2 regions of the Brevibacillus sp. FSL L8-0520 genome follow, and region 2 is predicted to be linked to the other one. Evidence: riboswitches for the same ligand, from Rfam matches in the RefSeq annotation. Region 2 holds a riboswitch; the other holds the start of a gene.
The links. Region 2 has a riboswitch for cobalamin ahead of cobO (cob(I)yrinic acid a,c-diamide adenosyltransferase). Riboswitches for the same ligand answer to the same signal wherever they lie in the genome.
Positions count from the first base shown of each region.

Region 1: it holds a riboswitch for cobalamin, as region 2 does, so the genes downstream of both, NSQ24_RS21690 (energy-coupling factor ABC transporter permease) here and cobO (cob(I)yrinic acid a,c-diamide adenosyltransferase) in region 2, are expected to answer to the same signal.

Region 1 is NZ_CP150171.1:4,387,111-4,401,742, forward strand. It holds gene NSQ24_RS21645 (IS1182 family transposase) at 1-276, opposite strand, end outside; gene istB (IS21-like element helper ATPase IstB) at 617-1,396, opposite strand; gene istA (IS21 family transposase) at 1,393-2,634, opposite strand; gene NSQ24_RS21660 (MFS transporter) at 2,680-4,032, opposite strand; gene NSQ24_RS21665 (YwiC-like family protein) at 4,506-5,222, opposite strand; gene NSQ24_RS21670 (TIGR04053 family radical SAM/SPASM domain-containing protein) at 5,265-6,377, opposite strand; gene NSQ24_RS21675 (ABC transporter ATP-binding protein) at 6,697-7,620, opposite strand; gene cbiQ (cobalt ECF transporter T component CbiQ) at 7,628-8,419, opposite strand; gene NSQ24_RS21685 (energy-coupling factor ABC transporter substrate-binding protein) at 8,416-8,700, opposite strand; gene NSQ24_RS21690 (energy-coupling factor ABC transporter permease) at 8,704-9,462, opposite strand; cobalamin riboswitch at 9,602-9,795, opposite strand; gene NSQ24_RS21695 (quinone-dependent dihydroorotate dehydrogenase) at 9,970-11,058, opposite strand; gene NSQ24_RS21700 (endospore germination permease) at 11,239-12,342, shown strand; gene NSQ24_RS21705 (spore germination protein) at 12,332-13,771, shown strand; gene NSQ24_RS21710 (Ger(x)C family spore germination protein) at 13,785-14,632, shown strand, end outside.
Region 2 is NZ_CP150171.1:1,341,698-1,356,329, forward strand. It holds gene NSQ24_RS06900 (FAD-dependent oxidoreductase) at 1-105, shown strand, start outside; gene NSQ24_RS06905 (hypothetical protein) at 224-907, shown strand; gene NSQ24_RS06910 (MDR family MFS transporter) at 1,086-2,624, shown strand; gene NSQ24_RS06915 (cupin domain-containing protein) at 2,791-3,321, opposite strand; gene NSQ24_RS06920 (ATP-binding cassette domain-containing protein) at 3,376-4,170, opposite strand; gene NSQ24_RS06925 (ABC transporter ATP-binding protein) at 4,177-5,151, opposite strand; gene NSQ24_RS06930 (ABC transporter permease subunit) at 5,164-6,045, opposite strand; gene NSQ24_RS06935 (ABC transporter permease) at 6,057-7,061, opposite strand; gene NSQ24_RS06940 (ABC transporter substrate-binding protein) at 7,089-8,702, opposite strand; gene NSQ24_RS06945 (M15 family metallopeptidase) at 8,772-9,479, opposite strand; cobalamin riboswitch at 9,658-9,878, shown strand; gene cobO (cob(I)yrinic acid a,c-diamide adenosyltransferase) at 10,101-10,649, shown strand; gene cobD (threonine-phosphate decarboxylase CobD) at 10,649-11,755, shown strand; gene cobU (bifunctional adenosylcobinamide kinase/adenosylcobinamide-phosphate guanylyltransferase) at 11,752-12,291, shown strand; gene NSQ24_RS06965 (adenosylcobinamide-GDP ribazoletransferase) at 12,288-13,106, shown strand; gene NSQ24_RS06970 (histidine phosphatase family protein) at 13,103-13,741, shown strand; gene cbiB (adenosylcobinamide-phosphate synthase CbiB) at 13,742-14,632, shown strand, end outside.

The DNA.
Region 1 (14,632 bases), 2.4 Mb from region 2:
CCACCGATAGGCAACATTGGTTTCGATCTCTTTAATCGTTTGTCGCATGGAACGAATTCCAAAAATATATTGGATGAAAGCAATTTTAACTAAGACTACAGGGTCAACACTGGGTCTGCCATTGTCATGACAGTAGAGGCTTTCCACCAAGTCATAGATGAACGAAAAGTCGATTGCATTTTCAATTTTTCTTACGAGATGATCTTCTGGCACCAACTCATCTAGCGAGAATGCAGATATCTGATAACGCCCTTCGGCCTCTTGCTTATTAAGCATAATGCCACCTCTAAAAAATAACTTTTGAAAACGTAACATGTTCTATATTCAACAAAAAAGCCTGCAGACCCTGTTCCTTACGGAACTTTGTCTACAGGCTGAACAGCCGGACAAGCATCCGGCTGTTTTTCGCATACAGCAGTTTTCGCTGTATAAAATCAATCATTTTGTCAGCTTTGTCTACGGCCATATGCTGATGAGTATATCACTCGGCCAACAAACACGAGCAAAGCAAAGACGATCAGCAAATTGCTGTAGACGAATGCCGCAGGCTGGCCTACTGTCAATATCGATTTAATTTTCCCCAAAACTATCGGTTGAAAATTCCCCATTTTTGTCGCTACTGGTTGTTTACTTCAGCAGGCTCCGGTCGAAAGAAACCTGCTTTTTTCTTTTCCTTAATGCGATAACTTTCCCCTTTGATATTGATCGTACTGGAATGGTGAAGCAGTCGGTCCAAAATCGCAGTGGCCAAAATGGTATCTCCGAAAATCTCTCCCCAGGCTCCGTACGATTTGTTTGAAGTCAAGATCAATGAACCTTTTTCATATCGTTCAGATACAATCTGAAAAAAGAAGTGAGCAGCAGTTTCGTCCATTTTGCGGTAACCAATTTCATCGATGATCAACAAGTCTGGTTTGGTGAGCGCCCGCATTTTTTGGGCAATCGTGCGATTGCCATGGGCCGTCTGAAGCGACTGTACCAGATCGTGGGCAGTGATAAAATAAACCGTATAGCGTTGCTTGATTGCTTCCAAACCAAGCGCTACGGCCAAATGAGTTTTACCGACACCGGGTGGCCCCAAGAAGATGAGGTTTTCCTGATGCTCAATAAAACCTAGAGTCGCCAAATCACGGATACGTCTTTCATCAATGGAAGGTTGGAAAGAGAAATCAAATTCGTCTAGTGTTTTTTTGAACGGAAGCCGTGCTAATCGAGTTCTTGTATGCAAAAATCGTTCGTATTTAGCCGCTAATTCCTCCTGCAGAAGCTTGTCCAAAAACTCCAAATACGATATGTTGTGTTTGGATGCTTCTTCGGCGTGATCGTGGAGGATCTCGGGGATGCGTATCCATCCAAAATGACGGGACGCTTCCAACAGGCGTTCTTGCAAGATCATTGCAGCGTCACCTCTTCTTCCGCCAGTTCTTCATACGCCGTAAGAGAGCGTTCCAACACTTCGGGTGTTGAATTCGCCATATAACGAGGTGTAGGTTGGGGAACCGGTTTGCTCGTAGATGTGCGAATTCCTTCGAAGTGTTTTTTTATGCTTACGGTCTGATGACGCCCCCACTGTTTGGAGTGTTCAGCGATTAGATGGCCATTGCAATAAAATCGCAAGACTCCATTTTTCTCATCTTGAATTTCTACTACTCGACCGATGTGCTCCCATGGAACAGAGTAACGATTGGCTTCAAAAGAAACATAAGCATCACTCATCACCTTCCGGTAATGCCGGTCCACAACAGCAAAAGGCACGTGGTTCAAAGGTTGGAGGTCTTCTACTTTCCATCGTTCATTCGGCATTTGATGGGTGGTTCCGTGAAGGCGACAATTTGCAACGGTGTCCAGCCAATAGCGTACTTGTTGATTGAGATCTTGTAGCCCGGTAAAAGTGCCGATGCGAGGCCAAAAGTTCTTTCTGAGATAACCCACCCCATTCTCCACTTTTCCCTTCGTTCGAGCCCGATAGGGCTTGCAGCTCAGCAGCTTGCACCCATAGTGGCTGGCAAAGCGGGCGAAACGCTCGTTCCAGATCACCCTACCATTGTCATCTCGACCAGAAACAACTGTTTTCATGTTGTCGTACAAACAACTTTGAGGGACACCCCCAAAGTACTGCCAAGCCCGAAGATGACATCCGATGAGAGTTTCCAGCTTTTCGTCCTCGGTAAATTCTACATACATCATGCGTGAATAACCCAGCACCATGACGAAAGCGTAAAGACGCTTTTGTTTTCCGTTGACATTTGCTCGAAAATGTCCCCAGTCTACTTGCGCTTGTTGTCCAGGTTTCGTTTCGTATCGTACGGTTACTTTTGAACGAAAGTGGGGACGCAGCGGCTTCATGAAGTCTCGTAAGATGGTGTCCTTTCCGGTATAGCCACGGGCTTTTATTTCTTCGAAGATGATGCGGGCATTTTGACAGCCCTCCGCCATACGAGTACAGATGAAATCCTTAAAAGGATCCAACTTGCTGGGACGTGGTTTGCGAGTAGGAAAGCTCTCTGGCGTATCTTTCAGGAGCCATTTTCGAACCGTTTTTCGATCCCGTCCCATCTCTTCAGCAATTTGGGTAATACTCATACCTTTCAGACGCATTTCTTTGATCACAAAAAACTCCCCATTTTTCACCATATTTACTCTCCTCCCGGAGAGTATGTCGGCTTTTTCTGGGGAATTTTAAACCGCTGATATTGGGGATTTTACAACCGATTTTGACACTACTGTCGGGAGCAAAGGGAAGTCCAGCAGGCTATTCGATAACAAGCCGCCGACAATCGCTGCCCCGATCCCCTCTGACAAGAAGCAAGCCAGGTTGAGCATTCCCATGCCAGCGCCGGCTTCGTGTTCTTCCAGCGTCTCTGCCACACTGGAGGAGATCGCTGTTTTCACAAAGGACAGACCGCCAAATGCCAGCACCAGTGCACCAGTCATAAGCCACGGTGTTTGGTCAGCAAACAGTGCTGTGCCGAGAAAGCTCATAGTGATCAGGAACACACCGAGAGACAATACAAACAGATGCCCTCGCCTATCGGCCAGTCTCCCTCCAACAACACCGAAAAACGCTACGCTCATGGTACCCGGGAACAGAATTCCTCCCCCGATCAAGCCCGTACTCAAATGATGCACGTCTCTCATCATATACGGCACCATGGAAATGAAGCCTGCGGCAGTCCCGAGCAAAATGCATCCCGGCAGAACGCCTTTGACAAACCTCGGTTTCCTAAACAAGGATGGTTCGATAAACGGCTGTTCCACGCGACGAATATAGAAGGCAAACATCCCTAGCAGGAGAAAGCTCCCCGCCAGATACCCCCATTGGTATCCTGTCGTATACAGGGTAAACATCACCATCACAGCCGAAAGCAGCAAAGCGCCCTTCACATCCACTTTCCCTTTGCGAGAAGGCTCGTGCGGCAATACCCGCAGAAAGAAAGGAATGGAGACAAGCGTTACTACCGGGAGCAAAAAAAGGAATGACCAATGAATCGTGTCTGCCACGACACCTCCGATGACGGGGCCGATTCCCTCTCCCATAGCAACCATGGAGCCTACGATTCCAAATGCTTTCCCGCGATCTTCAGGTCCGATATAGCGGGCGATCATGACCATGATCATCGCGGGAACGGCCGATGCCCCTGCGCCTTGAATAAACCGGGCAGCAATGACAGCCGGAAATGAAAATGGCGCGAACAGACCGAGCAGCGATCCTCCGCTGTATATACACAAACCGATGACAAGCAGCCATTTGACGCCGTACATATCGGCCAGTCTGCCATAAATGGCCGAACCGATCCCGAAAGTAATGACAAAGCTGATCGTTACCCAGTTGGCGGTGGATGGCGGTATGCCAAATTGGTTGGCGATGTCCGGCAAGGATACGGTAAATACCGTTTCATTCAATACGCTGAAAAACCCTAGAAAGCCAAGCCACGCCAACACCGCTGGCAAATGGCCGATAGCTCTGGCGGGACCGGCAGCTTCCGCGCCCTCTGTTTGCAAACGATCCTGCTCGTTCCGTTCCTTGTCCACCAAAATGAAAACCCCTTCCCCATTTCAGGGGAAGCTCGCAGTTTACAGGGCAAGTTATGCGTCTTCCCCTTGAATTTGAGCCCTAACCATCATCGTGTACTTCATAAGAACGCCTCCTATGGATTATGTAGAAACCATTATACAAAAGGAATAGTCCGAATTCTAGGTATTTCCAATGAAAAACGAGCCTTGGCAATCACGCCCACAGGCTCGTTGATGTGGTGCAAGTTGGTCCTACGACATCATCCACTGAATGAGTGCAAAGGCCGCTGCTGCGAGACCTCCGGCGAGGGCTCTCCAAACAGCAATATTCTTCATCGCCATTCCCTCCCATCGGCAAGCTTTCCGCTCTTATTAGCTGCATGCCCGATTGGAGTTTAGTGTGCTCCTTTGCCGGTTGAGCTAATCCAATTTGCCCTGTCCTTGCGTCCAGCCAAGCGATGGGAACGCAGACAGAAAAGCAACGCGATCCCTCACAGATACAAGCACAGAACGGTGGCCGTCATCATCACGGCATAGCCGATCTCCGAGATTCCGACGACTTTTATGGACGGCTGCAGCCGGGGCGAAACGATCGCCCGGATCAAAAGCGCGCCGGCCGGCAATAGCAGCCAGGGCGAGAACAGCCAAGCCATCACGGCAATTTGAATGATATGATAGCAAACTGACAGCCAGTAAAACACTTTGTTCCGCTTCTCGCGGATCATCGTTTTGACGTAAAAGACCGTTCCCGCAAAGTAAAGAACACTCAGAGAGAACAGCGACAAAGCGACTCCCCAGTCGTTGCCCCCGCCGATTTTATAGGTGACAAAGACGATAGAGCTGAACAGAAGCACCGCCGCAAAATCGTTCGCAATCGCCCGCTCTTGATTTTTTCGCGCGTAGTAGCAGTTGATCAAGAAGAACGGCAGCAGCGACAGCGCGTACCAGCTCAGTCCCGGCTTTGCCAGCAGCAACGCTCCGGCGAGCGGAGCGAGCAGCACACCATAGAGCATGAGCGGCTTTTTGTAACGGTCTTTCTTGCCGGTGCGAATCAACTGCAGCAGCGGAAAGGTAAACAGATACAGCAGCAGCCAGCCCAAAAACAAAGGGAGGTGAAAAATCACGGGAGCGGACGCAAACACGCCGAACAGAAACGGCACGATCAGCATCGCCCAGGCGCCGTGCTGGTTGGGGATGAACGCTCTCATTTCCGACGCTCTCCTTTCTTTTCCGATTGCACAAAAAATTGCTTACGTCGCTTGGCAAGTTTCTCCGGCATTAGCGCTAATGCCCTCATCATAAGCACAGTAAGGGTCGCTTTCCAGGTAATCGCCCGTTACGCCGTAGGCCCGGGCTCTTGAGCCTCCGCAGATTTCCTTGTATGGACAACGACCGCACTTTCCCTTGAGGAGAGACTTGTCCCGCAACTGCTTCATTACGGGCGCTTCCCGATAGATCTGCCTGAGAGAGCCCTCGCGAACATTTCCCGCCTTTACAGGAAGAAAACCGCTCGGGTAGACATCGCCGATGTGGCTGACAAAGACAAAGCCATCCCCGTCATTGACTCCTTTTGGGGCTCTGCCCAGCCAATCCGGACGCTTCTTCGTCCGCGCATCCCGAGGCATTGTCTCGCGCTGCCTGAGCTGGTTCCAGACACGGCGAAAATGAGGGGCTTCCGTCACTTTTACATCGTACGGCATTTGTTTGTTCACCTGGTACAGCCAGGTCATCACTTCTTCGTGCTGCTCCGGGGTGATCATGTCTGCTTTCATCCCTCTGCCGACCGGGACGAGAAAAAACAGACTCCACAATACAGCTCCCATCTCCCGGACGACCTCTGCAATCAATGGCAAGTCATGAAGGTTGTAGCGCGAGACTGTCGTATTGATCTGGATCGGTATCCCCAGCTCCTGCAAATAGCCGATGCCTCTCTGTGTCATTTCGTACGAGCCTGCCGTCCCGCGAAAGTGATCATGGACCTCGGCAGTCGATCCATCCAGGCTGAATGCCCACCGCGCCAGCCCCGCTTCCTTGGCGCGGCGCACTGCCTGAAAAGTGACCTTCGGCGTAGCGCTGGGGGTCATGGATACGGACAGACCCTTTTCCTGAACAGCGTACTCGGCCAGCTCAAACAAATCTCGGCGCATCAATGGATCCCCTCCCGTAAAAACGAGCAGCGGACGATCCATCTCCGCGATATCGTCAATCAGTCTTTTTCCTTCCTCAAACGTCAATTGCGCCGGATCCGATGCGTACTGCGCCTCAGCCCGGCAGTGCAGGCATTGCAAAGCACACGCTCTCGTCAGCTCCCAGACCACGATAAACGGACTTACAGCGTAATCACGTTCTTTCAACAAGCTCATCGCTCGCCCTCCTGTCCTGCCAATCAGCTTCAGCTGCTCTTATCGTAACGAAACGGCCGACTGACAGGTGTGAGAAGCGTCACCATGCGTACAAAAAAAGCTGCCTTTTTCGCAGCCTGATTTGCTAAAAGCCATGCGAACGCAGGCCTGCACTTCTCCAATAGTACAGCACCATGAAAATCTGTTCTACTCCAATATTTCAACGACATGAAATCCGTTCTGTCCCAATATTTCAACCACCTGGAGTCTGTTTTTGTTCCGATATTGCACCTGCATGGATGCTGTCTGTACTGCTGCTCCTCCAGCACAAGCGACCGGCTTATGTAATGCAGCTTGCAGCTATTCGCCGCAATCCCGCAGTCAGCTCCTCCACGGACCTCGGCACCCGGGAAGAACCGATCTCTTCCCGCAGGGCGGCAGGCAACGCTTCCCACACATCGAAGACAGCAGGCGTACGAAGCTGCAGCCTCTCCAGAGTATCCCGCCGGGAGAAAACCGCCTCCGGCTCTCCTTCCAGGACCAGCTTCCCTTTTTCCATGACCAGCACCCAGTCGGCCCAGGCAAATGCGAGGTCAATGTCATGCGTAGCCATCAGGATTGTCGTTCCGGCCGCATGGATGCGGTCCAGCTCCTGCACAAAATTTCTCGTCTGCTCTTGATCCAGATAGGCTGTCGGCTCGTCCAGCAGCAGCAGCTCCGGCTCCAGCACCATGACTCCGGCCAATGCCACACGCCGTTTCTGCCCTAGGCTGAGCCGGTGAATCGGCGTTTCTGCCCATTCGGTCATCCCGAATGTTTCCATCGTGCGATACACCTTTTCCCTGACAACGGCTTCCGGCAGCTTTTGATTGCATAGTCCGTAGGAGATATCCTCGGCAACCGTCGCGGCGATCAGTTGCTGCTCCGGGTCCTGAAACACCAGACCGATTTTTTGTTTCAGCTTGAGCAAATGAGCCCGGTCGTAGGAAACGGCCATCCCTTTCCACAGGACTTGGCCCAGATTCGGCCGAAAAATTCCGTTCGCATGCAGAAACATGGTGGACTTTCCGCAGCCATTGTGGCCCAATAGCACACACTTTTTTCCGGCAGGGACACCGAGAGAAAGTCCGTTGAGCGCCGGTTGGGAAGCTCCCGGATACGTGTAGTGAACGAATGAAAATCGCAATATGTCCAAGGCAGCTCTAGCTGTCTGTTCCGCTGCATCTGTCTGTTCTGCTGCATCTGTCGTCACTTCGAATGCCACTCGCGCCTCATCCTCCCATCCACCATTCCAGCATCGCCAGCAGGAGACATCCGGCTACCGCTTCCCATTCGTACCTTTTGGAACGCATATGGGAGGCATGGACCAGGACGCGGAAATCGTCCGTAAACCCTCTTGCCGTCATGCTGATGTACATCTGGCGGTAGCGTGCCATCGTGCGGATAAATAATTGAACGATCAGCCTGCCCGCATCCTTGAGTGTTCCCGCCGTGCCGCGGTGCCCTCCTCTGGCCTTTTGCGCCGTCCAGATTTGCTCGGCTGTCTCCAGAAGAACGAAGACAAAACGGTACATGATCATCATCAGATCAGTCAGAATGGAGGGGATGCCGATCCGGCGGAACACTTGCAAAACCTCGGCAAAGGGAACTGTAAAAAGAATAAAGGAAAAGCAGGAGAGCGCCGCCAGCGAGCGGGCGGCCAGGCTCATGGCCCTGGACAGCCCCTCTGCCGTCACATAGACAACCCAGCTTCCCAACTGCCAGGATGCGATTGCATTGTCATCCCGTGTCCATTCCGCCAGTCTGGATGCCTCCAGGAGCAGCGCCGGGCTTCCGGCGAGCAGGAAGGCGACGGAGGCAGCCACCACGACAAAATAGATCCGCCATGGAGTGCGGGCATAGACGACGATCCAGACGCTCATCCAGACGAACAGAATGCCCTGGACAAGCGGGTGGCTGATCAGTGCCAACAGCAGCATGGCCAGCGAAAAGAGCAGCTTCTGTTCGGGCGGCAGCCTCTTCAGCCTGTTTTCGTAAGCGAGGGAGTCGATCCGTCCAATCATTCTTGCCTGTTTTTCAGGCGGCCCCGGTACAAGCCGATGGCATACCCGATCACGCCTGCTCCCAGAGCAGCCTGCAGGGCGAACAAGAGGCTTTCTGTCTCACCGCCGGGAGGTTCGAGCAAAGGCTGAAACCACGGCTCGTAGTCAGGAGCCACCTCCATGATCGCTTCCTCTGCCGCTCCATCGGCTCCGCCGAATTCCGAATCTTTTACGACCAGCAATGGCACCACCGCCAGTACCGCTGCCGCCAAAATGAGCAGCCAGTTCGTCCAACGCTTCATCTCTTACCCCTCCCTTTTCAGCAGCTTCAGCTGCGACAATTCTTGCGCGTTGTAGGCTTGAAGCCAATTCCACACGAGCACCGTCAGCAGTCCCTCGCTGATCGCCAGCGGCACCTGCGTCAAGGCAAATATCCCCGCAAACTTGACAAAGGAAGCCATAATCCCGCCAGAAGCAGCCGGGAATGCCAGCGCCAGTTGAACGGAAGTGACCAGATAGGTGCTGAGGTCAGCCAGCGCTGCCGCGAGAAAAATGCCGAGCTTCTGGCCACCTTTCTTTCTGGCCACCAGCCGATACACGCCATATGCGACGAACGGGCCAACAACCGCCATGGAAAACGCATTGGCGCCGAGTGTCGTCAAGCCCCCATGCGCGAGCAGCAGCGCCTGAAACAAGAGCACCAGACTGCCCAGTACAGACATGACCAGCGGACCAAACAAGATCGCGCCCAGCCCTGTTCCTGTGGGATGGGAGCTGCTGCCTGTCACGGACGGAATTTTCAGCGCGGACAGGACAAATGCAAAGGCTCCCGCTACCCCTAAAAGCAGCTTGAATTCGGGCTTCTCTTTGACAATGCGTTGAACCTGACGCAAGCCGAGGAAAAAGAAGGGCAGAAAAACAGCCCACCAAAACAGCGACCACCCTGCCGGCAAATACCCTTCCATAATATGCATGGCATGTCCGGTTTGTGGCGTATTGAACAGCAAGTAAACAAGAAATCCGGTTATCAGAAGACCACTGGCAACGGTGCGTCTACCCCTCATTCAGCAACACTCCTTACTCTGATTCTCTAAAGAACACACGCAAAAAAGCTCACCCGATTTGGATGAGCTTGGCACACGGCAACTAACGATACTGCGAACAGTCGTTTCGTTTGGGCTCACCTCTCCTTTCCTCGAAGGCTCATGGGTGTGGCAGCAAGGTAGGTCTCCTGGCTTCCGGATCAATACGCTCTTTTGCCTTCCCCGTCAAATCGACAAGTGGCTTTCGAAAAAAGAGCATTCCCCTGGTTACAGTGGCGGGACCGCTCGGGAGTTTCACCCGATTCCCTGTTACCCCTTACTATTCATAAGGGCACCTTGCTGCATTTTATTCTTTTCCAAAAATTCGCAGATGATTGTCTATTATATACGATGGGTTGCAAAAGAAAAAGGAGAACGTGCCAGTTCTCCCTTTTCTCTTTGGCAGTTGAAAGCTGCAAACCGCCAGATGCCGAAGCTGCTACTCTGAAAGCTGCAGACTGGCTCGCCTCCCAAGCTTTTATCACAAAATTACCGTGCATCTACGCCGACTGCTTCGCTAATGTGCGAAAAGCCGTCGCGCTTCAGGAATTGGAGCAGCTGCTTGTTGATCATTTTGACAATCCCCGGCCCCTGATACGCCATGCCTGAATAGACCTGGACGAGGCTGGCGCCGGCGCGAATCTTGCGGTACGCATCCTCTCCGGTAAAGATGCCGCCCACTCCGATGACCGGCACCTTGTCCCCGACTTCCTGATAAATCTCCTTGACCCAGGCGGTCGCTCTCGCTTCGAGCGGTTTTCCGCTCAAGCCGCCTGCCTCATTCGCTCTCGGATGGTCTTGCACAGGCTCGCGGGACAATGTCGTATTCGTCGCAATGATACCGGAGATTCCTTCTGCCACGGCAGCCTGCACGACGTCGCGCATCTGCTCGTCTGCCATATCGGGAGCCACCTTCAACAGGATCGGCTTCGCCTTGGCTCCCCGCGATTCCAGCTCGGAAGCCTTGTCCTTGACTGCGCGAATCAAGCTGCGCAAGCTCTCGGTCTCCTGCAAATCGCGCAAATTCGGTGTGTTTGGCGAACTGACATTGATGACAAAGTAATGGCCGTAGCTGTACAGCATGTCCAAACACTTGCTGTAATCGCTGGCGGCGTGTTCATTTGGCGTAATCTTGTTCTTGCCGATGTTGATCCCGATCGGAATATCGGCATAAGCGTAATCGATCAGATTTTGGGATGCCAAATATGCCCCCAGATTATTAAAGCCCATTCGGTTGATGATGGCGCCATGTTCCACTAATCTGAACAGCCGCGGCTTCGGATTGCCCGGCTGGCCTTGCGGCGTGATCGTCCCGACCTCGACAAAGCCAAAGCCGAGCGCTGCCAGGGCGTGGTACACCTCCGCATTTTTGTCAAAGCCCGCGGCGAGCCCAACCGGATTGGGAAACGTAATCCCCCAAAGCTTCGTCTCAAGCCGCTCGTCGCGCACCTGATACATCATCTTTAGAAGACTTTTGCCTGCCGCTGATTTTTCTGCCACTTTGAGGAGATGGACGGTTTTTTCATGCACTTCTTCCGCATCCATCTGAAACAGGAATTTCCGCACTAGCTGATACATCGCTGCACTCCTCACTGCTTTTTTCTGCCTAGTAGCATACCATATTTTTTCGTATGAGGCGCACAAAATGAAAGATTCTTTTTTTTCCAGTGGAAATACGGGTGCCGGGTAGACATTACATAACGCCTTTCCTTTTTGTACATAGTATGGACATCCTTTGAAAAAGGAGTGCACCGGTCCGTGAGAAACCAAACAGGATCTATTGGATTTTTGCAAGCTGTGATGATGATCATGTTGTCTGTCGGGATCACCACTCACGTAACGATCATTCCCCTCTTGCTAAGCAAAGCAGGCCGGGACGCCTGGATCAGCGTTCTGTTGGTAGCCATTCCCTTCATCGGATGGCTTTGGCTTCTTTTTCTCATCTGTCGCCGGATGAACAGGCAGTCGCTCTCCGATTGGCTGGAAGCCACCGTCGGACACGTCGGGAGCCGCCTTTTGCTTTTCCCGTTCATGCTTCTTTTGTACTTGATGGCATTCGTCAATTTGACCGACACGCAGACCTGGACAACCGTCAACTATTTGCCGAACACTCCGGAAATCGTAACGGGATTGGTCCTCGTCTTGCTTAGTGTAGCTGCCGCGTATGCCGGAATCCATTCGATCGCTATCGCCTCCGGGCTGCTATTGCCGTTCGTCGTCTTGTTCGGCTTTTTAGTCGGCTTTGGCAATATGCCCAAGAAGGATTACCATTTGCTTTTGCCCTTGTTTCAAAACGGAATGACTCCGGTTATAAATGGCATGCTCTATGCGGCTGGAGGCTTCCTGGAAATTGTCCTGATTCTGTTTTTGCAGCATCATCTGAGAACGGAAACGAAGTTCATGTACCTCTTAGTGCTTGGAGGGATTATCATCATTCTCACACTTAGCCCGCTGACTGGGGCTATCGCGGAATTCGGACCGGCAGAAGCGACCAGGCAGCGCTATCCTTCCTATGAGCAGTGGCGGCTGCTGACCATGGGCAGATACATCGAAAATCTCGAATTTCTTTCCATTTACCAGTGGCTGTCCGGGGCGTTCGTCCGCCTCTCTCTTTGTCTCTTTCTTGTGACCGAGCTGTTGCAAATCAGCAAACCAAAACAGCGCTTGGGGGTTCTCTCGTTTCTTGGCGCATCGATGCTCGCCCTGATGAGCTTGCCCTTTTCGGACATGCAGTTTCTCACCTTTTTATCGAGATGGTATTTTCCCATGTCGGCGATCATCGTCCTGGTGCTTACCATGGTTCTTGCCATCGTCGCCTTGGTCGCGGGAAAACAGCAGAAGGGACGTCATCATGAATCGTGAGCAAAAGCCGTTGCCGAGCTACCAATTGAGAAGCGAGCCTGCTCTCGGAGTTCTGGAAAATCCGGGCGAAGACGAACTGCGGCGAGCTTTTGCCCACTGCGCGGATGTCATGATCCAGTCGGTTTCATTAAGAGATGGCTCCGGATTCATTCTCGTTTATTGCGAGGGTCTGATCGATATCAAGCAGATGCAAGATACCATCCTGCCTGAGCTAAAAGAAATGGACGAAGGATCTGGGCTCGACGCTTTTCTCGCAGAACCTTTGCCTGCTGACTTTACGGAGTGGACAAAGCGGCTATTTGCCGGAGAGCTGTTGCTTTTTTGGCGTGGAAAGGGTGCGTATTCCTGCGGTCTTTCCAACCGCCCGCAGCGCTCGACGGAAGAAGCCAATACGGAGGTTTCGATCAAAGGACCCCGCGACGGCTTCGTCGAGGATCTATCGGCCAATGTCGCCCTGGTCCGCAAAAGGTTGAGGACCACTTCTTTGGCCTATGAATCCTTTACCTTGGGCACCAAGTCAAAAACTCGGGTGGCACTGCTTTATATGACTGACAAGGCTCCCGTAGAGCTTATCGGGCTTTTGAGAGAGCGCCTTGTCAAAAACGAATCGCTTGAGGTCGTAACCAGCGCCAATCTGGAAAAAACGATTACCGACAATCCCTACTCTATTTTTCCTTTGACCGACTACACGGGACGGCCCGATTACGTCACCTATCTGCTTTTGCAGGGAAAAGCCGCCATCCTGGCAGACAACTCTCCCATCGCCCTGCTTGTGCCCAGCAGCCTGCCGGAGCTGGTCAAGGCCCCTGAAGACGACCAATACCCCGTGGCCTATATTTGGCTGGAGCGGGTTTTGCGCCTGTTTGGCATCTGGCTGGCGATCTTTCTTCCCGGCTTTTGGGTGGCGCTGTCGGCATACAATGTCGAGCAATTTCCTTTTCAGCTTCTGGCCACCGTGAGTCAAGGCAGAAAGGGACTGCCCTTTTCTTCGCCGATCGAGATGCTGGGCATTCTCTTTGTTTTTGAATTCTTGCGCGAAGCCGGGGCACGCCTGCCCAAAAACGTCGGGCAAACGCTGGCGTTGGTAGGCGGGTTGATTATTGGGGACGCATCCATTCGGGCAGGGCTCACCTCTCCCTCCCAGCTGTTCATCGGCTCGCTGACGATCGTCGCCTCTTTTACGCTGGTAAACCAATCCCTGAGTGGCGCTGTCACGATCACCCGTTTTGCCGTCTTCCTGCTCAGTTCGATTCTTGGCATGTACGGTTTTGTCATCAGTGTCATCGGTACCGTGCTCTACCTGTCCACGCTTTCCTCTTTTGGACAGCCGTATGTCCTTAGCCGCTCCCCCATGATCTTTTCCGATCTGGCGCAGGTGCTTGTCCGCCCCTTGCTTTCTTTGATCACCAACAAAAAAAGATCCGACTGAGGGAGGAGGTTTCATGAAAACCGGGAGGAAGCTTTTCCCGCTTTTGCTGTGTCTGTTCTTGACGACCGGCTGCTGGGACCAAAAGGTCATTCAGAATATGGTGTATTTGACTGCCATCGGCATCGATTATACGGACGGCCAATACGTTTTTTACACGCAAACGGTGGATTTGGCCAGGGTCGCAAAACAAGAGACCCAGGCAGACGAAAGGGAAGCCCCTGCCGTAATCGCCGTAGGCAGAGGAGATACGCCTCAATCGGCCATCGACAACCTGATCAAAAATGCCCAGATCCCGACATTCACCGGATTTGTTTCTTCGCTGATCTTTCACGAACGAATACTGGAAAAGGGGATTCTTCCGGTCTACGATATTTTGAACCGCTCTGGCCTTCTCCGATATACCAAGTGGGTTTTCGGAACACACGACAAGCTGGAGGAGGTACTGAGTGTACAGCCTGTTTTGGGCTTTTCTCCCGAATCCACCTTGCTTCATCAGCCCGTGGATGTTTACAAGCAGCGCTCTTTTATCCAGCCGATCCGCTTTCACGAATTCATCTCCGAATACTGGGAGCCTGCGAATACGATCTTGCTCCCCTCGATCACCGTCGTGAAGAACAAATGGAAAATGGACTCTCAATTTATTACACGCCTGTCGCTCAACGGCGTATTTGCCATCCATCACGGAAAGCTTAACGGCTTCTTTCCCGAAGACGAGTTGCTCGGCTTGCGCTGGCTTACTCCCAGAACCCAGAGTGCCGGAATCGTCATCCGAAAAAACGGCAAGTCGGTCGCGACAGTCCGCTTGCAGCGCCCGGATGTCGTCATTCGCCCGAAAAAGACCAAAGGTCCTGTTCGTTTTGA
Region 2 (14,632 bases):
CACACGATTATCACTGCAGGCGACGGAGCCAAGGTAGCGATCAATGTCATCAGCGAGCTGAACGGCGAGCGCTACGTCGACCACGATATATTGAAGACAAATTAATCAGCCATTTCTTGCTTCCCCAGGCACCTTTTTCTTGTATAATAGTTCTGAAGTCATTATTGATTTGGGCAGAACCATTTGCTACATAGATCAGGTTACTTACGGAGCTGAATACGAAATGAAAAAAGTCCTGGGGATTACATTGATGGTGGCCTTGCTTGGCCTCAATGCGTACATTTGGCCTGCGCTGATCAAGTCGGTATCGGCGGGGACAAAGGCAGCGGAGCCAAAGGCCGAATCTCGCGTGCAGGCGACAGCGGCAGGGACGGATTTTTCCAACCAAGACCCGAAAAAGACCGAGGTCGCTTTTCAGCAGTTCGCAGCTAGAGAAAATACCGCTGCTTCCCCTCAATTGCAATCTGCAGGGGCGGGGGAACAGAAGCAAACGGCCCAGTCGGCGGCCTCCAAGTCTCCGGCCAAGAAGGCCACTCAGACTGCAACTGCGAGAAAAAAGACGCAGCCGAAAAAACAGGCAGCAAAGAAAACACCGGCACCAAAGGTACAGACGCAGCAACAGCCGGAAGCTTCTCCTGGCTATAACGCTCCGTTTTACACGGACGAGGGCGTTTATGTAGTCGATTACGGCAGTCAGCGAAGCAATTGGGTCGAGCTCTCGGATGGGTCTATCATGCGCAAAAGCGATGGGGTGCGGACCTTTAATATGCCGTTCTCCAAAAATGTGTACACCGGAGAGATCAAGCCGATGGTGGAACCGATGTCGGAAGCCGGATACAAAATGTATCAGAGCCAGCAGGCTGGCTTTCAACCGTCTGTAACTACGCATTACAGCAATCCCCGCTGATCGCCAGGCTGATGAGAATGACGGGTTAACCGCATCTCGGGGCCTGAGCGGTCCAGCGGTCTTCCTTTTACAGCGCCATGTCATGTGCGCTGTTTTTTTATCAATCTTTTCATAACAACTCGTTGGCCTGGATTACAATATAATTCGTGGGCAAGCATGGAAATAGGAGGGGTGCGGCGTGATTGCCAAAGAAAGCAAAACGGGATTTGTCGTAGCCGGGCTCCTGCTCGGTCTGCTGATGGCATCGATGGACAATACGATTGTGGCTACAGCCATGGGGACGATAGTGTCCGAGATGGGGGGAATGGACAAGTTCGTCTGGGTGACCTCCGCTTATATGGTAGCCACGATGGCGGGGATGCCGATCTTCGGAAAGCTGTCCGACATGTACGGACGCAAACGGTTTTACATTTTTGGCCTTGCCGTCTTTTTGCTGGGCTCCATCCTGTGCGGGACAGCGGGCAGCATGATCGAGCTGAGTGTATACCGGGCGATCCAGGGGATTGGCGGAGGCGCGCTGATGCCGATTGCCTTCACCATCATTTTTGATATTTTCCCGCCGGAAAAACGGGGAAAGATGACCGGACTGTTCGGAGCTGTCTTCGGTACATCCAGTGTCTTTGGTCCGCTGCTTGGAGCATACATAACGGAGTATTTCGGCTGGCATTGGGTCTTTTACATCAATGTGCCGATCGGGCTATTGTCCCTGCTTTTTATCAGTCTGCACTACAAGGAGTCGCTGGCGCACAACAAGCAAAGCATTGACTGGTGGGGTGCGATAACCCTGGTCGGTGCCGTCGTCAGCTTGATGTTTGCTCTGGAGCTTGGCGGCAATCAGTACGCATGGGATTCGGTTCAGATCATCGCGTTGTTCGCTGTGTTTGTGATCCTGTTTGCCGCCTTTATCGCGGTTGAGCGGAAGGCAGCGGAACCGATCATCTCGTTTGCCATGTTCAGAAAGCGTTTGTTTGCCGCGAGCAACGGCGTGGCGCTCCTGTACGGCTCGGCGTTTATCATTGCGACCATCTACATTCCGATCTTTATTCAAGGCGTATTTGGCGGGAGCGCGACCAACTCCGGCCTGCTGCTCACGCCGATGATGCTCGGCTCTGTTGCCGGCAGCCAGGTCGGAGGGCTGCTCACGACCAAGACGAGCTTCCGCAACATCATGCTGATCTCAGCCGTGTTTTTCGTTCCGGGGCTTCTTTTGCTCGGAACGCTCTCGCCGGAAACCTCGCGCGTCATGGTAACGATTTATATGATTCTTACCGGCTTTGGCGTCGGGTTCTCTTTTTCCGTCCTGGGGATGGCGGCGATTCACAATTTTGACATGCGGCAGCGAGGATCTGCCTCGTCGACCAACTCCTTTTTCCGTTCGCTCGGGATGACGCTGGGGATCACGATTTTTGGCATCATTCAGCGAAATTTGTTTGAGAGTGGCTTGAGCACTGCTCTTGCGGGAAATGGCGGTGCGATTCCAGGCGGGTCACTCTCCGATCCGAGAGCTATTCTATCGCCGGAGACAAGAGCACAAATTCCGGCTCCCGTTTTGGAAAAAATAACGGACACGCTGGCAAGCTCCATCGCCCATACCTTTCTTTGGGCGCTGGTCCCCGCCATTCTGGCCGTTCTGTTTATCCTGATGATGGGAAATGAGCGGGTGGCAGCTCCCGTTGGGCAGGCGAAGTCGCCCAAGCCTGCCGGGGATCGTACATAGTCGGGGGAGAGGCGAGATCTCCGCATGGAGACAGACGCATCACTCTTGTATTTATTCCTTCCGATTAAGCGATAAACGACGATAAACGACGGTAAAAAGCTCCGAGGCTAAGCTGGCCCCGGAGCTTTTTTGATCAGACGGACGTTGTTCTGGTGTCGAAGGAAACCTACGTAGCCCGTGCCCAAATCGCCAGGGAGACAGAGTTTCCAGGGTTGATAAACCGATGGGGCGACGAGCTGTTGAAACCGATGCTGTCGCCTTCGTACAGATGGTACTCGCGATCGGCGAGCAGCACCTTCAGCTCGCCCTTGAGAATGAAGCCGCACTCTTCTCCGGAGTGGGAAATCTGCTCCTGCTCCAGTGTCTCCCCGGGCTCGATTTCGATCAGCAGGAATTCGATTTTTCCGGCCTGTATGGGCGTGAGTACGTGATACTTGACGTGGGTGTTCTTCAACTGAATGATCTTGTGCTGATCGCGTCGGATGACAGGTTCTTCGTCATCCTTTGCCTTGAAAAAATGATTGATCGGTACATCGAGAGCGGAGCAGATTTTCCAAAACGTTCCTACGGTGGGATCGACCAGGCCGCGTTCGATTTGGGAAAGCAGGCTCATGCTGAGACCGGTCCGATTGGCAAGATTTTGCAGGGTCAGCTGTTTTTGTTTGCGGATTTCTCTAAGTTCCGCTCCGTTGAACATGGTATCGACCTTCTTTGCTATGCAAGCTAGTCTGTTGGCTCATGTGTTCTTCATTCATGCGTGAAGAGAGGCGTTTTCCTTGTGCAGGCTTGGAAGGGACGACAACAAGGTCTTCGTGTAGGCTTCCTGCGGATGCTTAAAAATGTCTTCAACGGTTCCCGTCTCCACAATTCTTCCCTTCTGCATGACGGCCATCCGGTCGCACATGTAGCGAATGACCGCCATGTTGTGCGAGATGAAGAGATAGGTGAGGCCCCGTTCGCGCTTTAACTCCTTCAATAAATTGAGGACATGCGCCTGAACGGAAACGTCCAGAGCCGAGGTGGGTTCGTCCAAAATAACGAACGTCGGATCGGTAATCAGGGCCCGTGCGATGGCGATTCGCTGGCGCTGGCCTCCGCTGAATTCGTGGGGATAGCGCGGCAGATGCTCCGGCTTGAGGCCTACCCGTGCGATCAGGGCGTGCAATCGTTCCGTGCTGCCCTTTTGCCTCCGTTCTTCGGCAGGCAGGGCCCACAGCGGCTCGAGTATGATGTCTTGAACCTTCATCCGCGGATCGAGAGAGGACTGCGGGTCCTGAAAGACGATCTGCATCTCGCCAGGCTTCCTTCTGTTGAATTTTTTCCCGTTCCAAAGCGGACTTCCTTGGTACAGAAGGGACCCGGAAGTCGGGTATTCCAGTCCTGTTACCATTTTTCCCAGCGTGCTTTTGCCGGAACCGGATTCGCCAATCAGGCCAAACGTCTCACCGGGATAGATCGAAAAAGCGGCGTCAGAGACAGCGTGAAACAGTTGGCTTCCCTTCCCGTATTGCTTGCTGACGCCGGAAAGCTGCAGCAGTGCTTCCATATGTAATCACCTCACCCAGCAAGCGACTTGATGTGTACCTGTCGATGCGTCTCGCGAGCCCGGTACCGGCTCCAAAACAGGATGGTCCTCGCGGCAGAGCGGCAAGGCACGGTCGCAGCGCGGCGCGAAAACGCAGCCGGACGGCAAATTCCGCAGATCGGGAGACTCCCCCGGGATCGCATGCAGCGGCTGATCAGGGGAAGCGAGGTCTGGCAGGGCTCCGATCAGGGCGCGTGTGTACGGATGAACGGGATGAGCGAGTACTTCATCGGTCGTTCCCGTTTCAACCACTTCACCCGCATACATGACGACGACCCGCTGGCATACCTCGGCAACGACACCGAGATCGTGGGTGATCAGCATGATGGACGTGCCGCGTTTTTCAGCCAGCTCCTTCATCAGCTTGAGAATTTCATGCTGGATGGTCACGTCCAGCGCTGTAGTCGGCTCGTCGGCGATCAACAAGTCAGGTGGCGCCGACATCGCCAGCGCGATCACGACCCGCTGGCGCATGCCGCCGCTCAGTTCAAACGGGTACTTCCGTGCGACCAGCTCCGGCTCGTTGATCTTTACCTCCGCCAGGCTGAGGACGGCTTGCCGGTAAGCTTCCTTGTAGGCGATCTCACGGTGCCGGTGAATGACCTTGGCCAGTTGATCCCCGATCCGCATCGTCGGGTGGAGGGCCGTCATCGGCTCCTGGAAGATCATGCCGATCTGCTTGCCCCGAAGGGATTGCTGCTCCTTTTTGTGAAGCTGCAGGACGTTTCTTCCTTTATAAAGAATTTCTCCGTTTTTGATCGTCGCATTGTTATCCAGCAGCCCGAGAATGGTTAGCGCCGTAACCGACTTGCCCGAGCCGGATTCTCCCACGATGCCGACAATTTCCCCCTGGTCGATGGAAAAAGAGACGTGGTTCAGCGCTTTGACGGTCTGCTGCATCGAGGAAAATTCGACAGACAGGTCTTTGATTGTAAGAAGCATAGGTATCTCTCCCTATCGGTTGGCTTTCGGATCGAGGATGTCCCGAATGCCATCGCCGATCAGATTAAACCCGCACGAGGCGAGGAATAGGGCAAGCCCAGGGAAGGTGGGATACCACCAATAATCAAGCAGGTATTTCCAGCCGATACTGATCATCGCGCCCCATTCCGGCGTAGGAGGCTGAGCGCCCAGGCCGAGGAAGCCGAGTGTTGCGACGAGCAGGATGGCATCGCCGATATCCAGCGTGACCTGGATGATCACGGGGGAGACGGCATTGGGAATAATGTGGCGGGTAATGATCCGCCAGGGCTTGATGCCGAAGGTGACAGCCGCTTTGACATACAGCTTTTCCCGCAGAGCCAGTGTTTCCGCACGGGCCAGCCGGACGTAGACAGGTATCTTGATGATGGCAATGGCCAGCATGGCGTTCTGGAGGTTGGGGCCGAGAACAGCGGCCACCGCCATCGCCAGCACGAGCGAAGGAAACGCGAGGACGATATCCATCATCCGCATGATGATCTGGTCGACGCGGCCGCCGAAGTATCCGGAGATCGCCCCGATGACCGTTCCGACCAGACCCGCCGAGAGAACGACCGCTACGCCAACGCCGAGCGACAGGCGAGCGCCGTACAGAATGCGCGTAAAAATATCGCGTCCCACTTCATCTGTTCCGAACCAGTGAGCAGCGGACGGAGGGGAGAACCGCTCCGGGATATTGATCTTGGTCGGGTCATGCGGGGAGATGAGCGGCGCGCACACGGACAAGAGCAGCAGCATGACGAGCAGAAACAAGCCAAACAAGGTGAGCGGGCTCTGCCGGATCCGGAACCAAAAGGGGTTTACCTTACGGGACGGCTGGGCAGCAGTATCCGCTTTTGCCGATAGACTGGACATGGTGGCCCCTCCTATTCCTTGATTTGCGGGTCTAGTACGTAGTAAGTGAGGTCAACCAGCAGGTTGATCACGACGTACCCGAAAGATATGACAAAAGTGAAGCCCATCATCGCCGGGAAGTCGAGAAACGCAATCGAGTCGACGACGTATTTCCCCATGCCGGGCCAGCTGAAAATCGTTTCCGTCACGACTGCTCCGCCAAGCAGCGAGCCAAAGGAAAGACCTACGACGGTAATCGTCGGGATCAGCGCATTTCGCAAGGCGTAGCGGATCAAAAGGACAGGGCCGTGGATGCCGTTGGCCAGCGCGGTCCGAATGTAATCCTGTCCGAGTACCTCCAGCATGCTGGAGCGGACCTGGCGGGTGACGATTGCCAGCTGAGCAAATGCCAGCGTAAAGGCAGGCAGGATCAGATGCCACAAGCTGTTTTTAAATGCGGCCCAATTGCCCGTGAGCAGGCTGTCAAACAGGTAAAGGCCGGTAATTTTGGTCGGAGCCGGGACAGTCAGGTCCAGCCTGCCGCTGGATGGCAGCGCCCCGAGAAACTTGTAAAAGATCAGGATGCCGACGAGGCCGCTCCAGAACACGGGTGTAGAGATTCCCGCGATGGAGAAAAAGCGGCTGGAGTGGTCCCATCCAGTGTCCTTTTTCACGGCGGACAGGACGCCCAGCGGTATTCCGATGGCGATCGCGATAATAAAAGCGGTGATGGCCAGCTCCAGCGTTGCAGGGAAAAAGGCGATCAGATCATGGACGACAGGCTGCTGCGTGCGAATCGAGGTGCCAAAGTCACCTGCAAAAAGCCCTTTCATGTAGGTAAGATATTGGACCCAGACCGGCTGGTCCAGGCCCAATTGGCGACGAACTTCTTGCAGTGTTTCCTCACTGGCGCGCTGTCCCACCATCATCCGCGCCGGATCTCCCGGGATCACATGAGAGAGGAAAAAGGTGATCAATGTGACCCCGAGGAGCACCAGCACCAGCATGGCGAGACGTTTCAGGATGATCTGTTTCATGAGGAAAGCACTCCTTTATTCAAGGCGTTATTTAGACATCTCCGCCAGGTTGTAAATGCCCTCCAGCATCGGGTTGTAGACGAAGCCTTTGACGTTTTTGCTGACCGGCAGGAGGAAGTCCTTTTGATACAGATAAAGGTAAGGCGCTTCATCAATGACGATCTTCTGCGCTTCCTTGTACAGCTTCTCGCGCTCTGCCTTGTCGTTGATCGATGCGGCTTTGCGCACCAGCTCGTCCACTTTGTCGTTTTTATAGAAGGCGCGGTTTCCGGCCAGACCGAAGTTGACGGAGTCAAACCAGTAGTTCATGAACATGTACGGGTCGCCGAAGTCCGGGCTCCAAACGCCAAGAGCGAGGTCGAATTCGCCGGCGTCAATCATTTCGCGGGACGTGGCGTAGGCGATCTTTTTGAGATTGAGCTTTACCCCGATGTCGGCGAAAAATGCCTGCAGGGTGAGTGCTTCTGTCTCCCACCACGGTTTGTTGTCGGAATACAGCAGATCGAGGGTCAGGTTGGAGACGCCTGCTTCCGCCAGGAGCGCTTTGGCTTTTTCCACATCGCGCTTGTACTGATGGGCAGATTCATCATGCCCCCACAGACCTTTTGGAATAGGACCGCGCATTTGCGTAGCGTAGCCTTCCTGCACGGATTCGGTCAGGGCGTCATAGTCGATCGCGTAGCTTAACGCCTGGCGAACCTTCGGGTTTTTGAGCGCTTCGTTGCCTTTGGAGGAGTTTACGTACACGTAGTCGACGAACAGGCTCGGTTTTTGCAGGACTTCTACGTTGGGCAATTCTTTGACGGCTTTCAATTGTTCATTGGGGATGCCTTCGGCGATGTCAATCTCGCCCTGTTCCAACTGCAGGCGCTGAGCTGTCGCATCCGGAACGATTTTGAAGTATACGGTTTGGAATGCGGGTTTCACTGTGGAGTGCGGGTTGACGGTGAGCTTGAGATATTCGCCTTTTTTCCATTCTTCGAGCTTGTACGGGCCGCTGCCCATCGTGTTGTTTGCGAGGAAGTTTTGGCCCAGATCGCCGTTTTGTTCTTCTTCTTTTACCTTCGGATTGACGATGCCGCCGTAGTTGGCTGCGAGAGTCGAGAGGAATGGCGGGAAGTTTTTGGAGAGAACGAAGGTAACCTGTGTCGGCGAATCGACTTTGACTTCTTTGATCACGCTGTATACGTCAGCCGGGCCTTTCTTGATGGCGAGCGTGCGGTCGAAGGTGAACTTGACGGCTTCTGCCGTGACCGGAGTACCGTCGGCAAACTTATGTCCTTCTTCCAGTGTAAAGGTCCAGGTAAGGCCGTCTTCGCTCACTTTCCATTCCTTGGCGAGACCGGGCTTGACCTCTGTGGACTCCCCGTCGTATTCGACGAGACGTTCGTAGGTGGGATAAGTGATTTTCCATGCGGCGTTGTCAAAGGTGACGGCGGGATCGAGCGTGCCTTGATCCGCGTTGATCGCGACGAACAGTGTGTCTGCTGACGTCTTCGGTGCGGTCGGCTCGGTTTTTGCCGGCGATTCCGGCGAGTTGTTCTGAGCTTGAGGCTGGTTCGCCGGTGTGCCGCAAGCGGCAACGAGCATGGAAACAGCGAGAACCAGGCTGGTGAGGACGAATGACCATCTGCGCTTCAAAGAGATCAACCCCCAACATTTTGTTATAAATTTAATATATTTTTAATATATTGCAAAAATTGAGGTTATTCAACTATTTTCGCTATCAATTTCCAAGATTCCCCCGTACATGGCTTGTCCAGTAGTTTGCCGTGCCCAGGAAAGCGTGCCGTATTCGTAATGCCACCACTCTTTGGGGTAATTGACGAAACCGGCCTCGGTCATCAGGTGATACAGAAGACGTCTGTTGGCGCGGATCGTTTTCGCCTGTTCATCAGGGCTGAGAGCGTTTTCATAGAATCGGGTAGAGGCCCGTTCGCTGAAATCGTCAAACTCTGTTCCCATGTCGAGCCACCCATCGGGGCCTTCGATCGTCAGGTCTACTGCTCCACCGGACAAATGGGGCGATGGCTTTTGCACATCCTTGCTGGGGACGGCGACAAATTTGCTCAGTTCGGCCTGAAGCGCCTCGCCTTCTTCCCAGCCCTGCTTGAGCAGTGTTTGCTTGAATCTTTCATAGAGAGAGCTTTGCACCTGGTAGGAGCGCCAGCCGTCAAATACGACGAAGCGATAGCCGTCGGGCAAGCGTTCGGCTGCTTGGACCAGGCGGAGAGCGGCGCTTTTTCGCAAGTACGCTTCGGGAGTGGTTCCGTCGTAGCCTTGCTTGTAGTACATCGGCCAGACCGTAATTTTTTCGGACAAGCTGGAGAGGGGGAGCATCGCTTCGCCGCATTCTTCAAGGAGAGGCTGTACGTAGAGATGTGGCCGCTCCGGAGGAATCGGGAGATCCTGTTTCATCTGGACCACCTCCTGTTTGTGGATATGTTTTCCATCATCCTAGCAAAGAACAAAACTTTAGTAAACTGCATTTAATTTTCATTTGTTGAATAAAACTCGATGATCAGCTTGTTCTTTCTATCCGTGCCCACTTTTGTTATGATGATAGCAAGCGCCAGTCTTTGGCTGGCTGAACATTTCCATATCGCGCAAACAGGTCTTTGCTTCCTGCACGGTGCACGCCGCGGGAAGCGAAGTTAAAAGGGAAGTTTGGTGAAAATCCAACGCGGTCCCGCCACTGTAAGAGAGGAGTTTTCCTTCAAGGCATTTTGCCATCCACTGCCCCGGGTCGGGGACGGGAAGGAGAAGGAAAGCAGCGATTCTCGAGCCAGGAGACCTGCCTGTCTTGCCTGAGCACTGATTTCCTTCGGGTCAAAGGAAGAGGTGGATCGTTGTAGCGAACTGTCCGCGCTTTGTCTCCCTTTGTTTTCCAAAGGGAACAAGGCGTTTTTTTATACTTTTCGGAAGGTTGGCGTGTACTCCCCTGGAAAAGCAGGCGGCAGTTTCGCGTTTCACCCGGAGATTTGCCCGAGTGGCTTTGTATGTTCAAAAGGATTGCGCAGAACGAAGGAGGGGCTGTTGATGAGCAAGGCCGACAACAAGCGAGGGCTGCTGCTGGTCTATACAGGAGACGGAAAAGGCAAGACGACAGCGGCGTTAGGCTTGGCTGTACGTGCAACCGGCAGAGGAAAACGGGTTTTAATGATCCAGTTTATCAAGTCTCCGGAGCGCACCTATGGCGAGAAGATTATTTTCGACCGTCTCGGAATCGAAATGGTGCAGATGGGCGTCGGCTTTACCTGGACCAAAACACCGGAGGAGCACCGCAGCGCCCTTGAAAAGGCGTGGAGCTTTGCCCGCGAAAAGGTGCTTGGCGGCGAGTACGATGTGGTGATCCTGGACGAATTGAACAATGCCCTGGCAATTGATCGTTTTCCGATTGACGATGTGCTCCCGCTGGCTGACGTGCTGGATACGGTCCAAAACAGGCCGCGCCACGTCCATCTGGTCATTACCGGCCGCAATGCGCAGCCCGCGATCATCGAGATGGCCGATCTTGTGACGGAGATGAAGCCGGTCAAGCACTACTATGACGAAGGCATTCCCGCTGTACTCGGAGTTGAGTACTGATGGGGCTGCTGGAGACCTACGGCCACGGCGGGGATCTGGTGACGGCTGCAGAGCGCTTTGGCGTATCGGCCGAGGCGTTCCTTGATTACAGCGCCAATATAAATCCGCTCGGTCCTCCGGCAAGGGTCCTGGAAGCGCTGGGGAGGTCGCTTACCGCCGTTATCCGCTATCCTGATCCCGGCCATCGAGCTTTCAAGCGGGCATTGGCTGCCCGGCTGCGTCTGCCGGAAGACGCCCTTTTGCCGGCAAATGGAGCGGCGGAAGCGATGGCGCTGGCCGTGCTCGCTCTGCAGCCGGAAAGCGCAGGTGTGGTGACGCCGTGCTTTTCCGAATATGCCCAACTTTCCCGCCAATTCGGCGCTCGCGTCGTGGAATGCGCGGGACGGGAAGAAAACGGCTTCAAGCCAGACGCGCGGGAGCTGTATCGGCTCTTTCGGGAGACGCAGCTCGTGTTCATCGGTTCTCCGAACAATCCGACCGGTCTATTGTATGAACCAGACGAGCTTTTGCAAATGGCCGAATGGACAAATGACACCGGTACCCATTTGATTGTCGATGAAGCTTTTCTCGATTTTGCGGCTCGGGAGAAGCAGTTTACACTTGCGGATCGGCTAGGACATTTTCCGCGCGTCCTGTTGATACGCTCCATGACCAAAATGTTCGCTATCCCGGGGCTTCGGCTCGGTTATGCGATCGGTCACCCCGCACTGATCGAGAGGATGAGGAGCAAACAGGTGAGCTGGAGCGTCAACGGCTTGGCCTTGCTTGCGGGAGAGTTGTGTTTGCAGGAAGCGGATTATGAAGAAGAGACGAGGCGCCTCATCGCTGCAGAACGCCGCTTTTTGCTGGACGGACTGCAGTCGGGGCTGGGCTGGCAGGTATGGCCGGGAGAGGCCAACTTTTTGCTCGTTCGCTCCCCGGAATGGATAGACGCGACGGCGCTGCAGGAGGAAATGGGCAAACGGGGCATTCTGATCCGCAACTGCGCCATGTATCCGGGACTGACCGCCCGCGATTTTCGCATCGCCGTTCGCTCGCGGGCCGAGAATGAACGGCTGCTGTCTGCCTTTCATGATGTGATGGAAAAAAGGGGGGCGGTCTTGTGAGCCTTATTTTGGTCACAGGGGGCGTTCGGTCGGGAAAGAGCCGTTTTGCCGAGGAATTGGCCCGTGATGCCGCGCAGGACGTGTTGTACGTGGCGACAGGAAAAGCGTGGGACGATGAGATGGCCAGACGAATCGAGCTGCATCGGGAGCGCCGCCCTGATACGTGGGGATTGTGCGAGCTCGGCGGACGGCTGTCCGAATCGCTGGACGCGAGCAAAGGGTACAGTGTCGTCTTGCTCGATTGTCTCTCCACCTGGGTCAGCGGTCGCCTGATGGACATCCCGGAGCAGGCGTGGCGGGACGAATCCATTACAAAAGAGATTGTGGGAGAAGCAAAGGCGTGGCTGGATGCTGTCGCCCAAACGAATCAAACCGTGATTGCAGTAACGAGTGAAGTGGGTCTTGGCGGGGTAGCGATGTCGAGGCTGGGACGATGGTTTGCCGATATTTTGGGCGATGTGAATCAGCAAGCCGCGCGCCAGGCTGACACCGTCTATGCCGTGATCGCCGGGCTCCCCTGGAGGATGAAAGGATGAACGCATTTTTTCACGCGCTGACTTTTTTTACACGCATTCCCGTGCCGTGGCTGAAGCCGTCGGAAAAGGCTTGGCGTGACAGCGTCGCTTGGTATCCGGCTGTCGGGCTGGTGATCGGATGCGTGCTGTGGATCGTGCACGAGGCTGCATTATGGGCCTTTCCGCCGCTGATCGCCGCCGTTTTGACGTGCACGGCCTGGGTGTACATCACGGGAGGACTCCATCTGGACGGGTGGATGGACCTGGCGGATGGCCTCGGCAGCAGCCGTACGCAAGAACGCATGCTGGAGATTATGAAGGACAGCCGCTCGGGTGCCATGGCTGTCCTGGCTGCGATCCTGCTGCTCTTTTTGAAAACGGCAGGGATAACGGAACTGGCGGGTCTGCTGACAAATCCGCCAAACCAGGCAAGCTTGTCGGGTCTGTTAGCAGGTGGCCCAAGAGCGGAAGGGCTGACACTTTATAGCGGCTCTCTCCTGCTTGTCCTCATTCCATTTGCTGCCCGCGCTCATGTGCTGCTCGCGATACGCTGCTTCCCCAACGTTTCTTCCGACAACGGCGTCGGAAAAGGGATCGGTGCAGGGTTGCGGCTCTGGCATATTGTGGCGGCCTACGCAGCTGTCCTCGGACTTGGCTGGTGGATCGCCGGCATTCAGGCGATAGCGGCAGTCGCGGTGTCGCTTTTGTTCAGCCTCTGGTTCGCACGCGGCATCTGCCGCAGGCTCGGAGGACTGACGGGCGATTGCTACGGCGCGATCATTGAAAGCAGTGAAGCAGTGATGCTGCTTGTTGCGGCAGGGAGCTGGTGGACGTGAGATGGATCTGGATCAGGCACGGGGAGACAGAGGAAAATCGCGAAGGGCGCTATCTGGGACATACGGATGTGCCGCTGAATGACGCGGGGGTGGAGCAGGCGGCGCTTCTCGCCAGACAGCTCGGGCATGAACGCCCGGCCCATTTTTTTACCAGCGATTTGCTCCGCTGCGTGCAGACGGCTGATCGGCTGGCAGCGGTCTGGGGGATGAGTCCGATCCGGGTTCCTGAGCTTCGCGAGCTGTCTTTTGGCGAATGGGAGCGGCTCACCTACGAAGAACTGATGGTCAGAGAAAGCGTGCGGGCAAGCCGTTGGTACGACGATCCGTTCGGCATCGCGCCGCCGGGCGGAGAAACGCTGACGCAGCTGGGCGAACGAGTGAACCGCTGGTTGAGCGGCATGTGGAAAGAAATGAGAGATGCATGCGGTTCAACGGAGCCGGATCACACGGTCGCATTGGTGACGCACGGTGGTGTCATCCGCTGGTTTCAGGCGGCCTGGCTGCACGGTGACCCCGGATTGTACTGGCACATGAAAGGACTCGGGCACGGTCAGGCGATGATCGTGGAGCATGTATCGGGGACGTGGAAGCCAGCATCGCACGCAATCGACATCAGGGAAGAGAGTGAAGCATAGATGACAACCGCTTTTCTCATCGTGGCGGCTTACGTGCTCGACCGCCTGGTTGGAGACCCGCGCAGTCTGCCGCATCCCGTAGTGATCATGGGGTGGTTTATTGCCCGCCTGGAGCGCGTCATCCGGCTGTTTGTCAAACAGGAGAAGGGTTTGAGGGCAGCCGGCTTGCTGTTTCCCCTCTTGATCGTCGGGGGCAGCTATGCGGTCGTCGCCGGACTTGTGTACGGCGCGGGGCTGATCCATCCCTGGCTGGCCATCGCGCTGGAAATCTGGCTGATCTCTACGACGATCGCGACCAAAGGCTTGGCGGATGCCGGATTGGAAATAGGCCGCTATCTGCTGGCCGGGGATCTGGCAATGGCCCGCCGTTCGCTATCGATGGTGGTCGGGCGGGACACGGGGCATCTGGGTGAGGCCGAGATCAGCCGCGGGGCTGTAGAGACGGTGGCGGAAAACATCGTCGATGCCATCGTGTCTCCGCTCTTTTACGCTGCGATCGGAGGCGCCCCGCTGGCGATGGCCTATCGGGCGGCGAACACGCTTGATTCCATGGTCGGCTACAAAAACGAGAAATACGTGAATCTCGGCTGGGCCTCCGCCCGCTTTGACGACGTGTTGAATTACATACCGGCCCGCCTCACTGCTCTGCTGTTGGTCGGGGCGAGCTGGCTGCAACGGCTGGACTGGCGCCGCTGCTACCGCATCATGCGGCGGGACGCCGGACTTCATCCCAGCCCCAACAGCGGTCTTCCGGAAGCGGCAGTCGCCGGTGCGCTGGGCGTTCAACTGGGCGGACTGAATTACTATCAGGGCGTGGCTTCTCACCGCGCCAAGCTGGGTGATCCGCTTCGGCCGCTGTGTGCAGGCGATATTGCGGCTACGGTGCGCTTG